DNA from 2 places in the Sporosarcina sp. NPDC096371 genome. Region 2 is predicted to be linked to the other one. Evidence: riboswitches for the same ligand, from Rfam matches in the RefSeq annotation. Region 2 holds a riboswitch; the other holds the start of a gene.
The links. A riboswitch is a leader RNA that binds a small molecule or an ion and turns the genes downstream of it on or off. The one in region 2 is predicted to bind lysine.

Region 1 (7,945 bases), on a different contig from region 2:
GTGAGATGCCTGCTTTTACAATGGCTTGGGCTGGCTTACCCGCTATTGATGAATTCAAATAGCTGATGGAACCCTCTTTCGGTTTCAATAAACCCGACAACGTTTTCAACAATGTGCTTTTCCCGGCTCCATTTGCACCAATCAATGTGACAATTTCACCTTCATTTATTTCTAACGAAACACCTTTCAGGGCATGGATACTTCCATAATAGACATTTATATTTTCGATTTTAAGCATGCTCATCATGCACTTCCTCCCCCAAATAAGCCTCGATTACTTTTGGATTATTACGGATTTCCTCAGGAGATCCTTCGGCAAGAAGTACACCATGGTCCAATACGTAAATACGCTCGCAAATCCCCATGACTAAGTTCATATCATGTTCAATTAATAAAATCGTTAAATTGAATTTCTCACGAACAAAAGCGATTAACTCCATCAATTCTTTCGTTTCCTGCGGGTTCATCCCAGCGGCAGGTTCATCAAGTAATAATAACTGAGGTCCTGCCGCTAATGCCCTAGCAATTTCTAATCTACGCTGTTTCCCGTAAGCTAAGTTTTTCGCATCTTCATCTTTGTATTTATCCAATTGAAAGATTTTTAAGAACTCCATTGCCTTCTCTTCCATTTCTTTTTCACCAGAAAAGTGAGCAGGAAGGCGTAACATCGAACTCAAAACCGAATGCTTAGCCAATGAATGGTAAGCCACTTTCACATTATCTAGCACTGATAATTCATTGAACAAACGGATATTTTGAAACGTCCGGCTAATCCCTTTGCGCGTAACCTGATAAGGCGCCATGCCATTAATGCGTTGCCCGTTCAGTAGAATGTCGCCTTCCGTTGGTGTATAAACACCCGTTAACAAGTTAAAGCTAGTTGTCTTGCCTGCACCATTAGGTCCAATCAGACCAACAAGCTCACCTTGCTTAATTTCCATATTAAAATTCGAAACGGCTTTTAGCCCACCGAACTGTATACCAACATCTGTGACTTTAAGTAACGGTTCACTGGCCATGTTTGCTGCCTCCTTTCGAACCTCTCCATAGCTTGAAATAATCGGTAATTTCCATCGTACCCATTAAACCTTTAGGGCGATAGAGCATCACAATAATCAGTACAAGACTATAAATAATCATGCGTGTTTCGGGATATCCTTGTAAGAATGTAGAGACAAGCGTCAACAGAATCGTCGCCAAAACTGCACCTGACAGACTTCCAAGCCCACCTAACACGACATAAATTAAAATATCAATTGATTTTAAGAATCCGAAGTTTACAGGTTGAATAATATAAAAATTATGTGCATACAAGGCACCTGCAATCCCTGCAAAGAAAGCACCAATAGCAAACGCTAGAACCTTATAATATGTTGTATTAATACCCATTGCATCCGCTGCTATCTCATTCTCCCGAATCGATATACACGCTCGACCATGCCGCGAATTGGTAAAGTTAACAATCACAACAATCGTGGCAAAAAGGCAAATAAATGTGTAGGTCCAATTTGTTAAATGAGCGACTTGCATACCTGCCGCCCCACCTACATAATCAGTATTCAAAAAGACAATTCGAATGATTTCCGCGAATCCAAGCGTGGCAATCGCTAGATAATCTCCTCTTAACCGTAAACTTGGAATCCCGATAATTAATCCTGCAATGGTAGCCATGACTCCTGCCGCCAAAATAGCAATTGGAAATGGCAGATGTAATTTCATCGTGACAATCGCCGATACATAGGCACCGACTGCTAAAAACCCAGCATGACCCAATGAAAACTGTCCCGTAATCCCAATCACTAAATGCAAGCTGACCGCCAACATAATATTGATGGACATGAAGACAATCGTATTGATATAGAAGTCATCCAATATCCCCACGCTGATGAGGAGTTGAACAATGGCATAAGAAACGATGGATGTTCCGATAAATAACCAAAATTGTTTTGATTTTTTCATGATGTTATTTCACCTACACTTTCTCACGTGTATTTTTACCAAAGATGCCTGACGGTTTGAAAATGAGAATTAGGATTAAAATGACGAATGCCGCAGCATCTCTCCATAAAGAGAAACCAAGTGCACTGACAAACGTTTCTACCACTCCCAGCACAAGACCTCCGACCATCGCTCCTGGGATAATTCCAATTCCACCAAGAACAGCCGCGACGAATGCTTTCAAACCAGGAATAACCCCCATCAAAGGGTCAATCTTTGTATAATAAATACCGAAAATAACGCCTGCTGCTCCAGCTAGTGCTGATCCAATCGCAAACGTCGCTGAGATTGTGTTATCTACATTGATGCCCATCAATTTAGCAGCTTCACTATCATAGGAAACAGCACGCATCGCTTTTCCAATCTTCGTTTTATGTACAATGAATTGAAGAATGATCATTAGGCCGATCGAAACAGAAAGAATTAAGATGGATTGACTACTAATTTGAACACCTAAAATAGAAAATGATTTATTGGCTAATACCGTTGGATACACTTCTGGTTGTGCCCCACGCATATAAATAACACCATTTTGAATCAGAAGAGATACCCCGATTGCCGTGATCAGTACAGCAATTCTCGTTGCATTGCGTAATCTTTTATAAGCAATTCGCTCAATGATAACACCAATGATGGCACAGCTTGTCATCGATACTAACAATGCAGGAAAGAGTCCAAGCCCCCACCCAGCAATCGAAAAATACCCAATGAATGCTCCAATCATGAATACTTCTCCGTGTGCAAAGTTAATAAGTTTTATGATTCCATAAACCATTGTATAGCCCAATGCTATTAACGCATATATACTTCCGAGTGAAATACCGTTTATCAGTTGCTGTAACCATTCCATGCACTTTTCACTCCTTTAGTTGTTCTTGATAGGATGAAATAAAGAATTCCGTTGAACTCGCTGTGGCGCTAGGGAAGGATTGAACTACATCCTTCCTCGGGAATGCCTCCCACCATTAGCCAAGCAGCTTCGCCGGCCAGTCTTATGGCTTCGGCTACCCCTGTTAAGGCGCCTTCGCTCAATGTATACATGCATTCAATATTTCAACTTTATAAAGTAGGCAATAAAAAAGGAATGAGAGGATAGCCTCCCCCCATTCCTAGCACTTGAATTAAGGATTTACTTTTGCTCTAAACACTTGTTCGCCGTCTTTGTATTCAAGAATTGTAGCCGCTTTGACTGGGTGGTGATTTTCATCTACTGAATATAACCCAGTGACCAGTTCAAGGTCTTTTGTTTCTGCTAAAGCATCTTTAATCTTCACGGAGTCTGGTCCACCTGCACGCTTGATAGCATCTGCAAGGAGGTAAACAGTGTCATAACCAAGTGCGTTAAATGCATCTGGTGATTTTCCATACTTCTCTTCGAATTTTTTATTGAAATCTTGGATGATTCCATCCGGATCTTCAGAAGAGTAATGATTTGTTGTGAATGTATTGTTCAATGCATCCGCACCAGCCAATTTCAATAGAGTTGGAGAATCCCAACCATCAGCGCCCATAAGTGGAACATCGATGCCCATTTCACGAGCTTGTTTAACAATCAACCCCACTTCTTCATAATAGCCGGGGATAAGAATAAATTCTGGATTTGCTGATTTAATACGCGTTAGGGTAGAACGGAAATCTGTGTCTTTTCCTAGATAAGATTCTTCAAGGATTACTTTGCCTCCTGCCGCTTCAAAATCTTTTTTGAATGCAGCTGCAAGACCTTTTGAATAGTCACTTGAGTTATCCGAGTAGATCACAGCGTTTTTCACCTTTAATTCTTTCGCTGCAAAATTCGCTGCAACTGTCCCTTGGAATGGATCGATGAATGATGTACGGAACACAAATTCATTGACGCTGCCATCCTCTTTAACTGTTACCGTTGGGCTTGTTCCAGATGGACTGATAAGAGGCACTTTATTGCCATTGGCAATTTCAGCCTGTGCAACTGTTGCACCACTTGTTGCTGCTCCGATAATTGCTACAACTTTGTCTTTAGTGATCAATTTAAGTGCTGCACTTGTCGCTTCAGCAGGGTCTGACTTATTATCGACTTTGACGATTTCAATTTCCTTACCGTCAATTCCACCAGCGTCGTTAATTTCATCAACTGCAAGATCAATCCCGGACACTTCCGATGTTCCATAAGAAGCAACACCGCCTGTTAACTCTAGGTTGACCCCGATCTTAATCGTGTCGCCACCCCCACTGCCTGAACTGCCACCGTCCGCATCTTCACCTGTACCACATCCTGCCAATAGGCCAACTGCAAGGGTAGCTGTAGCAAATACGCTTGCGAATTTTTTAAATTTCATTTAAAATCCCCCTTTGTTTAAAAATTCCGATAACTCTAAGCGTAGTGCTTTGAATCCTCAGTCTTCCCCCCATATGTTCATTTTCAAAAGCAAGAATCGATTGTTTACTACTTTCATATTGTTTTAAATCTTATTGCTAGTATATATAAATGACTGACTATTGTCAAAACATCTTTTTATCCAAAAAATCGCATTTCCACAAAAAAAGAAACGATGAAATTTCATCGTTTCTCATTGTTTATCATTATACTGATAGCTGAGCTGCTGTTTTTTTCGCATTTATCGTCCAAACAGAAAACAGAACGATAAGAATAATAATTACAGCAACAAGGCCAAGCCACACGGAACCTGTAATGCCCAAAATGATATAACCAGTAGCAGCTATTAGCGCACTAATGATCGCATAAGGTAACTGAGTTGTCACGTGAGCCATTAGGTTACTACCCGCACCCGTGGATGACAGGATAGTTGTATCCGATATCGGTGAACAATGATCGCCGAAAACTGCCCCAGCCAGAACTGCTGCTAATGCTGGTAATAACATTTCCGGTGCAGCATCAATCATAATGGTCCCAGCAATCGGTAATAGAATCCCGAAAGACCCCCATGATGTCCCTGTGGCAAATGCCATCAGCCCGGCAAGAACGAAAATGATCACTGGTAAAAACGCGACTGGTAGGTCTGCATTCATTACAACTTCAGACAAGTAAGCCCCTGTATCTAGTACTGCGATTAAATCCGTCAATGCCCATGCAAAAACGAGTATTAGAATAGCCGGCATCATCGCATTCACACCACTCACGAATGCACGAATCATCAGCTGTACACTAGCCGTCTCATTCTGTTTCATCTGCATACTATAGAGAAGTGCAGCAACCACAGTTCCAGCCACTCCGCCTGTAAGCAACGACAACGGTACGTCCGTATTTTCAAAAATCGTCCAAATGCTCATCGATCCACCAGCCTTATAGCCGGTCCAGAACATCATCGAAAATGTCACAACCACAAGTGTTACAATTGGCGCCACAAGATCACGTACACGCCCATGTCCATGCACAGGAAAATCCTCCTTCAATTGACCTGGAATTTCCTTATCAGGATCAAATAACTGTCCCTTGTCTGTCGCAAGTCGCTCATGCTTCTTCATTTCAAACAGATCGACATCCGTCCATGCAAAGAAGAAGACCATTGCAAGTGTTGCCACAACGTAAAAATTCATAGGTGCCATCATGATAAAGGCGGATAATGGAGAATAACTGATTGCCGCAGCCCCTCCAAAAATAAGTGCCATTTGTCCGATTAAAAAAGCTCCCCAGCTAGAAATGGGAGAAATCGAACAAATCGGTGCTGACGTTGAATCAATAAAATAAGCCAATTTCGCACGGGAAATCTTATGCTGATCCGTTATCGGACGAGCTATCTGCCCAACCGCTAATGCATTGAAATAATCATCCACGAAGATAGCAATCCCCAAAACTACTGTTAATAATTTTGCTCCACGCTTTGTTTTAATACGACTTACAGCCCATTCCGCAAATGCTCTACTACCGCCGGATAGACTAACAAATGCCGTTATGACACCGAGTAAAAGAATAAATAACATGATATAAATATTATACGTATTTAATTCTCCTCCATCCCAGAAAGAGACGATCATGCCGTTCCATAAATTCTTTACAGATTCACCTGGCGAAAATGATGCTGCTAGTACAGCCGCAGCGACAATTCCCGACCCAAGTGATAACAATACTCGTTTCGTCGCCAATACCATGCCAATGGCAATGAGTGGCGGTAAAATTGAAACCCAAGTTCCTATCATCCTATAATCCTCCATATTGTTGGGTTGAGGCCCTTCATCAGAGAATAAAAAAACCGGCTCCTATCGACACTTGGGTAAGTGTATCAGGAAGCCGGCCTTATCTACGTTTCGTTTGTTGGATAAATATACTTGCTTATCTAACGTACGACTTGTAGCTCATCATACATCAAAAAGACGTATGACAGTGCTATTCCTATTCGGAATAACCCCAGCCTGATGGACTCGACAATCCCATCAAACTTCGGCAAAGCTTCCTTTTACATACGGTCATAGATGTCAATCTCGCGTGTGTGACTGATAAGCAATGCAGCCTCTACCCAATCGGTATTTTAATTACTATACTAGCCTATCAATAATCTCGAACACTTTCAAGTCTTATCACTTCTGATCCGGCAGTTTGACCGGAATCTCTATATTAGGCGCGGCATTTCCTCCATTACTGAATACCGGTGGAACAGTTCCCTTGATAATCGTCATTGCAACTGGAATTTTCTGTACCACTTCACTTTTCCGCGAGGCAAGCGGCACGATAATTTGAACATTTACCGTCACGACCACATTCACTTCGACAACTGCACTGTTAATCCCAAATTCAGTAATGGTTGATTCAATATCAGTATGCACGTCACCAATGATATGAAAGCGGATTGGGATTTTCGGCCCTAGGTTACCAAGCAGCGGAATTTTCAGTGCCTGCGCCAGTGGTACAAAAAAGACCACTGCTCCTTGACCTTCCATGGCTTCAGGGTCATATTCAAGATTGTCTTGCATCGGCAACATGTCAAGATTCCCTGTTTCAGCCTGCTTCAAATAATTGGCGACTAATGCATGTATATCCCCCATCACTCGGTTGGTTGCATCACTATTAATAGAGATAGCTCCAGAAGTATCATTGGGGATTGGTGCAAAAATCTCATCGTTACTTGGCAATTTTAACTCCTTTGATTTGAGTGCTTGATTTATGACATGAGCAGCGATATTCGTTGTTTGCACTTCCGCATAATCACTATAAATTGGGGTGAGTCTCATATTTACTATGTATAAGAACAAGGCAATTGCGACTAAAGTAGTTGGGATAAGGAGCGGTAAAAACTTTCGTTTCTTTTTCCTCGATTTTCGAGTAACTTGCGAGTTAAATTTCAAAACGACTCCTCCTGCTGTTACGTTATGCAGAAAAGGAGCCGTATATTCATTTATTCAGTTCCATACCATACCAACCTAACACATCTCTGATCAATTCAGGCATGCAGTAGTCTTTCTTTGCCTGTTGAAAAGAAGGGAAGAAAAAGCCAAATGTAAACATATCCAGTGTAGCTACTGTATACGCCTGTCCTGAGACAACTTCACGGTTTCCTGCGTACAGTTTGCCATGTCGATTTTTATACAGTCGCTCATGCATCATTGCCCCCATGAGCGTACCACGGAAACCCAGTCCCTTTATTTCAATTCGCGGCCATTCTTCATTCAAAGACAACTCATAAATCTCTAATAACTCTGTACCATCTAATGTGATGATACAAGGGTTTATAGGGTGTGGAAGTAGGGTATGTAAACTTTCCCTCGTGACCCAACCTTTTTCTAGGCCTCCAAGGAAAATACCAGCGTTAAACAACGCACAATCCGCTTGTGTATACGCAATTAGTGCCCGACCAAAAAAGGAAGCTAACGGGCTCGGACCAAATAAGTTTTGTGGCAACGGCTCGGAATTATAGAATACTTTTTCCGCCATTGCCTGCTTTCCCGATTCAATAAGTGCATTCACTTGCTGAATATCTTCTTCAGTCCGCGTAAGTTGATCCGACCTGTAAAGCTCCGC
Region 2 (7,945 bases):
GGTCATACAGCACTAGGGAAAGACTTGTCACCGAAAATCGCGAGTAAATTGGCGTCTGGTTTAATTTCAGATGTGACAGCTATCGAAGGTGAAGGCGATGATGCTGTGTTCATTCGCCCGATCTATTCTGGTAAAGCATTTGAAAAAGTGAAAAATAAAGAAGGACTACTGTTCATTACAGTTCGTCCGAACAATATTACGCCGCTTGAACAAGATGCGAGCCGTACAGGCGATGTGTCAGCTGTTTCCGCAGAGATTACTAGCCTTCGTTCAGTGATTGCTGAAGTGGTTCGGAAATCAACGGAGGGTGTTGACCTTTCTGAGGCGAAAGTTGTTGTCGCTGGTGGTCGTGGTGTGAAAAGTGCAGAAGGATTTGAGCCTTTACAAGAACTAGCAACGCTTCTGGGTGGGGCAATTGGGGCATCCCGTGGCGCATGTGACGCGGACTACTGTGATTATTCATTACAAATCGGTCAAACAGGTAAAGTAGTGACACCAGACTTGTATATCGCTGCGGGTATCTCAGGTGCCATTCAGCATATGGCGGGAATGTCTAACTCGAAAGTAATCGTTGCGATCAACAAAGATCCGGAAGCGAATATTTTCAAAGTTGCGGATTATGGAATTGTTGGCGACTTGTTTGATGTTATTCCGTTGATGATTGAAGAGATTAAAAAAATGAAGTGATTTTTCGGTGCCAGTTGCGTTCACGATTCATGGTCTTCGAATTGTGACAGCATCTGGCATTTGTTGCATAAGATAAAGCATATATTTAGCCCGCGCTATCACCGCGTGATATACTACGAACATAGTTATTAAAGGAGGAAATTTTACCATGGCAATTATTAATGCGACTGATCAGAACTTTGCTGAAAATATTAAAGAAGGACTCGTCCTTGTAGACTTTTGGGCACCTTGGTGTGGACCATGTAAAATGATCGCGCCAGTTCTTGAAGAATTAGATGGCGACATCGATGGGAAAGCGACAATTGTTAAAGTTGACGTTGACGACAACCAAGGAACTGCAAGTGACTATGGTGTTATGTCTATCCCAACGCTTATCCTTTTTAAAGATGGCGAAATGGTTGATAAAGTGGTCGGTTTCAAACCGAAAGATGCTCTTGCTGAATTGATCGAAAAACACGCGTAAATGAATAGAATAACCGGGTCCCTTCATTGGTACCCGGTTTTTTTGGTAGGTGACGGATATGAATGAGTTGATAGAGCAAAAACTAGCGATTTTACCAGAGTTGCCTGGCTGTTATTTTATGAAAGATAGGCAAGGAACAGTCATTTATGTTGGTAAAGCGAAAGTATTGAAAAATAGGGTACGTAGTTATTTTACGGGCAGCCATGATGGGAAAACGCAACGACTCGTAAGTGAGATTGAGGATTTTGAGTATATGGTCACTTCCTCCAACATTGAGGCGCTTGTTCTTGAATTAAATCTCATCAAACAGTACGACCCGAAATACAATATTATGTTAAAAGATGATAAGACCTACCCCTATTTGAAAATTACGGCTGAGCGCAACCCGAAATTAGTCATCACACGGAAAGTGAAGAAGGACAAAGGGAAATACTTTGGTCCATACCCGAATGCCTACGCAGCGGGGGAGACGAAAAAGTTACTAGACCGACTCTATCCGTATCGGAAATGCCAGACGATGCCGGACCGTGTTTGTCTTTACTATCATATCGGTCAGTGTTTAGCGCCATGTATTAATGAAATCGATCAGGAAATTTATAAAGAAATGGTGGATGACATTAGTCGTTTCCTTAATGGTGGCTATAAAAGTGTCAAAAAAGAATTGACCGAGAAAATGTCTTCCGCGGCAGAAAATCTCGAGTTTGAGCGGGCAAAAGAGTATCGTGACCAGATTGCCAATATTGAAGCGGTTATGGAGAAACAGGCCATGACGATGAATGATTTTACGGATCGGGATATTTTTGGCTACTCAGTCGACAAAGGGTGGATGTGTGTCCAAGTATTTTTTGTTCGGCAAGGGAAATTAATTGAACGGGATGTATCGTTGTTTCCGCTTTACCAAGCCCCTGAGGACGAACTGTTAACTTTCATCGGTCAGTTTTACGGAAAATCTGAACATCTACTGCCGAAGGAAATCCTTTTACCGGAAGGGATTGACAGCGAATTAGTGCGTCAATTGCTAAATGTCAATGTGTTTATTCCGCAACGTGGGAAAAAGAAATCGCTTGTCGACCTTGCGATTAAAAATGCGGAAATGTCATTGGGGGATAAGTTCCAGCTAATCGAACGGCAGGAACAACGAACGATTGGTGCGTGTGAAGAACTTGGTCATGCGATGAATATCGCGATACCGCTCCGTATTGAGGCGTTCGATAACTCTCATACGTACGGTTCTGACCCTGTCTCCGCAATGGTATCGTTCATCGATGGTAAACCGAATCGCAAAGATTATCGGAAATATGTGACGAAAACGGCTGCTGCACATGATGACTACGGTGCAATGCGTGAGGTTGTCAGAAGGCGTTATAGCCGCGTGTTGACGGATGATTTGCCGTTACCTGATCTAATCGTCATTGACGGTGGGAAAGGGCATATGGAGGCAGCGCGGGAAATTATTGAGGATGAGCTTGGCTTATCCATTCCGATTGCTGGACTCGCGAAAGATGACAAGCACCAGACTGCGCAATTATTATACGGCAATCCAATTGACATGATTCCGTTAAAAAGAACAAGTGAAGCCTTTTATTTATTACAACGGATACAGGATGAAGTGCACCGATTTGCCATTACATTCCACCGGCAACGTCGTGAAACGAATTCATTAACGTCCGCGCTCGATGGATTACCGGGGGTTGGACCAAAAAGGAAGCAGCAGTTGTTAAAACATTTTGGTTCGGTGAAAAAGATTCGGGAGGCGACTGCGGAAGCCATGCAGCAAGCAGGTCTGCCCGGGGCTGTCGCTGAGGCGGTAGAAAAGTATTTTCGTGATGAGGTATTGCAACAAAAAGAATAATGTGATAGAGTGAATGCACTGAATTTTTTCACTTACAATTGAATATGTAGTGAGGATAGAGGCGCGGATGCTAATAGTACATTTCCAGAAGGCGACAGCCTAGAGAAGGGAATCGAAAGGGGTACTCGCCGAAGCGGACAAATCGACTGTCACGATTGTTTTGCTGGATTTCCATTGAAGAAGTGGGAATCTGTCAGGTATCAACTGCCTGGAGAGCTATCCGTACGGAGCATCTTTTTAGTGATGGCTCCAATCGGACCCGGCTCTCAAATTTATTGAGGGCCGTTTTTGCGTTCAGGGGAAAGACGGAGGAATGGATAATGGAACGTATCGTAATGAAATTCGGAGGCACTTCAGTCGCAAATCCGGAGAGAATTGCACGCGCTGCACAACTAGTAATTGGTGAAGTCAATCGAGGGAAGCAAGTAGCTGTAATCGTCTCAGCAATGGGGAAAACAACGGATGAACTGCTGACACTTGCCCGGGAAATAAATCCGACACCAGGTCGCCGTGAGCTAGATATGTTGCTGGCAACAGGTGAACAGGTGACGGCATCCCTTCTAGCAATGGCAATTGCCGCAGAAGGAGTAGAGGCGCGATCTTATACAGGTTGGCAGGCAGGTGTCACGACAGAGTCTGTTCATGGTAATGCGCGCATTGAGCAAGTGCATGCGGATAGAATTGTATCTGCCCTTGAAGCGGGAGCTGTGACGGTGATTACAGGCTTTCAGGGTGTTGATGATAGCGGTGAGTTGACAACGCTTGGTCGTGGGGGTTCTGATACAAGTGCTGTTGCAGTTGCGATTGCGCTGGAAGCCGCAGTTTGCGATATTTATACGGATGTTGAAGGCGTGTTTACAACGGATCCAAGGTTGATTGGAAATGCTAGAAAGTTGGAAGAGATATCATACGATGAAATGCTTGAAATTGCTAATCTAGGTGCTGGAGTACTCCACCCGAGAGCAGTTGAGTTTGCTAAGAATCATCAAATGCCTCTACGAGTTAGACCGGCGCATATGGACGGAGAAGGAACCATCATCAAGGAGGAAATTGATTTGGAAAACAATTTAATTGTACGGGGTATTGCTTTTGAGCGGGATATCGTTCGGATTACAGTCATGTACGACATTCCGCACAATGGTTCGCTCGCCAATATATTCACGGCACTTGCGCAACAGCATGTGAACGTCGATATCATTGTCCAGACGATTCGGGAGGATGCACAACCCTCTGTGTCATTTTCTATCAAAAAAGAAGATTTCGCCGAAGCGATCAACGTGCTAGAATCCAATAAAGAATCCCTCGGATACCGTCGTGCAGATTTTGAAGTTGGATTGGCGAAAGTTTCGATTGTGGGCAGTGGAATGGTGTCTAACCCAGGTGTTGCGGCGAATATGTTCGATATTTTGCGTCACGCAGACGTTCCCGTGAAGATGGTTAGTACATCGGAAATTAAAGTATCCGTTGTGATTCCGGAACCTGACATGGAGAAAGCGGTAGCTGCCCTTCATGAGCAATTCGCATTGGATAAGGCTCTATAAAATAATGAAAAAAAGATGCATCCATTTATGGATGCATCTTTTTTATACGTCAATCTTCGTTTTCAAATCCCATTTCACATGGAAGAGAACTTGTCCTTTTTGAGAATTTACTTCTCCGTAACATTCGGTAAGAAGTCCATTCAATTTTTGGTATTGTTCTGCCAGAAAGCCGGCTTCTAATTGAAAAGATCTGTTCTGAATAATTATTTCATCCACATTATTCATTGTGTAAAAAGCCTCGTCTTTAATTTCTTTTTCAAGAGAAAGGGTTCCCCAACTTGCTTCTTGAAAGAACACAGGGATCTCTTCAATGTTGAAAACAGGAAACTTTCTCGCTACTTCCTTTCCTGCCCAGTAGAGGATTTCACCTTGGTGAGCACCCAAAATGCTGGGTAAGACATGATCGCGTAAAATTTCATGGCCGAAGCGAGTCGGCGAATCGTATGTAGTATTTTCCAATCGACTATGCAATCCTTTCGGATGAAAATAAATGGTATTCTATTTTATTGCGAAATTTCTTCTATAAGAAACAAATCAAAATACCACATCGTCTTGACCTCTTTAAAACAGAGGAGTACAATGGACATGTTCTAATATTGTACCACGAGGAGGGAAACCGTCAATGATTGCTTCGTGTCAAAACGATGACATCATCTTGATCGTTAACCTCAGTAATAAGGGAGGGTAAAAGACTTGTCGAGAGAATCAGATTTTTACTTACGTCGTCTACACTCATTGCTCGGAATTATTCCGGTTGGGCTTTTTGTTGCCCAGCATTTGGTTATTAACCATTTTGCAACGCGCGGCGAAGAAGCGTTCAACACCGCATCTAACTTTATGGGGAGCCTACCATTCGTACTATTCTTAGAATGGTTTATCATCTACATCCCACTTATGTTCCATGCGTTTTACGGCCTGTACATAGCTTTTACAGCGAAAAATAACGTACAACGCTACGGTACTTTCCGCAACTGGATGTTCATGTTGCAACGTACGACAGGTGTATTCCTTGTCATCTTCATTGCATGGCACATCTATGAAACAAGAATTCAGAAAGCATTGGGCACTGAAGTAGACTTCAATATGATGGCTAATATTTTAGATAACCCATTCATGCTTGCGTTCTACATTGCTGGTGTGATCGCAGCAACGTTCCACTTGGCGAACGGCCTATGGTCATTCTTAGTTACTTGGGGACTTGCACAATCACCACGCTCACAAAAAATCGTTACTTACGTTACAATTGTAGTGTTCTTAGTACTTGCTACAATCGGTGTCCAAGCACTACTTGCATTTGTTTAATTTGCAAATGATTTAACTTGAAATAATGAGATCACTGATAATTTGAGGAGTGAAACAATAATGGCAAAAAGCAGATTGATTGTCGTTGGCGGCGGTCTTGCGGGCTTGATGGCAGTCATTAAAGCAGCGGAGGAAGGCACACCGGTTGACCTATTCTCACTTGTTCCGGTTAAACGTTCCCACTCTGTATGTGCTCAGGGCGGCATCAACGGTGCAGTAAACACAAAAGGGGAAGGCGACTCGCCTGACATCCACTTAGATGATACTGTATACGGCGGTGACTTCCTTGCGAACCAACCACCTGTTAAAGCAATGACGGATGCAGCACCAGGAATCATTCACTTACTAGACCGGATGGGTGTTATGTTCAACCGTACACCTGAAGGACTTTTGGATTTCAGACGTTTCGGCGGAACGCTTCACCACCGTACAGCATTTGCAGGTGCGACAACTGGACAACAGCTTCTATATGCACTGGACGAGCAAGTTCGTAGTCATGAAGTTGCTGGATTAGTTACGAAATATGAACACTGGGAATTCCTTGGTGTTGTTCTAGATGAAGATGGCGTTTGTCGCGGTATTAAAGCGCAAAACCTTAAAACGATGGAAATTAAAGCGTTTAAAGGTGATGCAGTAATCATGGCGACAGGTGGACCTGGAATTATTTTCGGGAAAACAACAAACTCTGTCATCAATACAGGTTCTGCCGCTTCTATCGTTTATCAACAAGGAGCTTACTATTCGAATGGTGAGTTCATCCAAATTCACCCAACTGCAATTCCAGGGGACGATAAACTTCGTCTTATGAGTGAATCTGCACGTGGTGAAGGTGGCCGTGTTTGGACATATAAAGATGGTAAGCCTTGGTACTTCCTAGAAGAAAAATATCCGGCATACGGAAACCTTGTACCACGTGACGTTGCGACACGTGAAATTTTTGACGTCTGCGTCAATCAAAAACTAGGTATTAACGGCGAAAACATGGTCTACTTAGACCTTTCCCATAAAGATCCTAAAGAGCTTGACATCAAGCTTGGTGGTATCATCGAAATCTATGAGAAATTCACAGGTGATGATCCACGTAAGTTGCCAATGAAAATCTTCCCAGCTGTCCACTATTCAATGGGCGGACTTTGGGTAGATTATGATCAGATGACAAATATTCCAGGTCTTTTTGCTGCTGGTGAATGTGATTATTCACAGCACGGTGCAAACCGTCTTGGTGCGAACTCACTTCTTTCAGCAATTTACGGTGGAATGGTTGCAGGACCAAACGCTGTTCATTACATGAAGAAATTGAAGCGTACTGCTGAAGAACTTCCATCGACAATTTTCGACGCAGCAGTTGCAGAAGAGCAACAAAAGTGGGATGACACGCTCAAAATGAATGGTACAGAGAACGCTTATGTCCTTCACAAAGAGCTTGGCGAATGGATGACAGATAACGTAACAGTGGTTCGTTACAACGACAGACTTCAAGCAACAGACGATAAAATCGTAGAGCTTCTTGAGCGCTACGAGAACATCAACATGACAGATACTCAACAATGGTCTAACCAAGGCGCAACATTTACGCGTCAGTTGAAAAATATGTTGTACCTAGCACGTGTTATCACTCTAGGAGCACTGAATCGTGATGAGAGCCGTGGCGCTCACTACAAACCAGACTTCCCGAATCGTGATGACGAGAAATTTATGAAGACTACGATGGCGAAATTTGACGGAAAATCTGCACCAATCTTCCACTATGAAGAGATTGATGTGTCCCTTGTAGCGCCACGTAAACGCGACTACTCCGCGACGAAAGGAGAATGACGTATATGAGCGAGCAACTAACTGCGACGAAAACAGTAGTATTTAAAATTCGTCGTCAGGATACAGCTGAATCTACACCGTATTGGGAAGAGTTCGAGTTGGAATATAGACCGAATATGAACGTTATTTCTGCTTTAATGGAAATTCGTCGTAACCCAGTCAATAAAGAAGGTAAGAAAACAACACCAATCAACTGGGACATGAACTGTCTGGAAGAAGTTTGTGGTGCATGTTCAATGGTGATCAATGGCCGTCCGCGTCAATCGTGTACAGCACTTGTTGATA

Region 1: linked by a shared signal. The riboswitch ahead of ACIQ0H_RS15300 (Na+/H+ antiporter NhaC family protein) and the one ahead of ACIQ0H_RS11310 (aspartate kinase) in region 2 are both predicted to bind lysine.

Annotation. Positions count from the first base shown of each region.
Region 1 is NZ_JBIWFE010000005.1:305,869-313,813, reverse strand. Features, by position in the region: gene ACIQ0H_RS15325 (ABC transporter ATP-binding protein) at 1-238, opposite strand, end outside; gene ACIQ0H_RS15320 (ABC transporter ATP-binding protein) at 231-1,019, opposite strand; gene ACIQ0H_RS15315 (branched-chain amino acid ABC transporter permease) at 1,009-1,959, opposite strand; gene ACIQ0H_RS15310 (branched-chain amino acid ABC transporter permease) at 1,973-2,848, opposite strand; gene ACIQ0H_RS15305 (ABC transporter substrate-binding protein) at 3,120-4,310, opposite strand; gene ACIQ0H_RS15300 (Na+/H+ antiporter NhaC family protein) at 4,555-6,129, opposite strand; lysine riboswitch at 6,274-6,453, opposite strand; gene yunB (sporulation protein YunB) at 6,508-7,272, opposite strand; gene ACIQ0H_RS15290 (bifunctional metallophosphatase/5'-nucleotidase) at 7,319-7,945, opposite strand, start outside.
Region 2 is NZ_JBIWFE010000003.1:541,448-549,392, forward strand. Features, by position in the region: gene ACIQ0H_RS11295 (electron transfer flavoprotein subunit alpha/FixB family protein) at 1-687, shown strand, start outside; gene trxA (thioredoxin) at 836-1,150, shown strand; gene uvrC (excinuclease ABC subunit UvrC) at 1,209-3,002, shown strand; lysine riboswitch at 3,051-3,229, shown strand; gene ACIQ0H_RS11310 (aspartate kinase) at 3,323-4,543, shown strand; gene ACIQ0H_RS11315 (YslB family protein) at 4,586-5,002, opposite strand; gene ACIQ0H_RS11320 (succinate dehydrogenase cytochrome b558 subunit) at 5,237-5,845, shown strand; gene sdhA (succinate dehydrogenase flavoprotein subunit) at 5,906-7,660, shown strand; gene sdhB (succinate dehydrogenase iron-sulfur subunit) at 7,666-7,945, shown strand, end outside.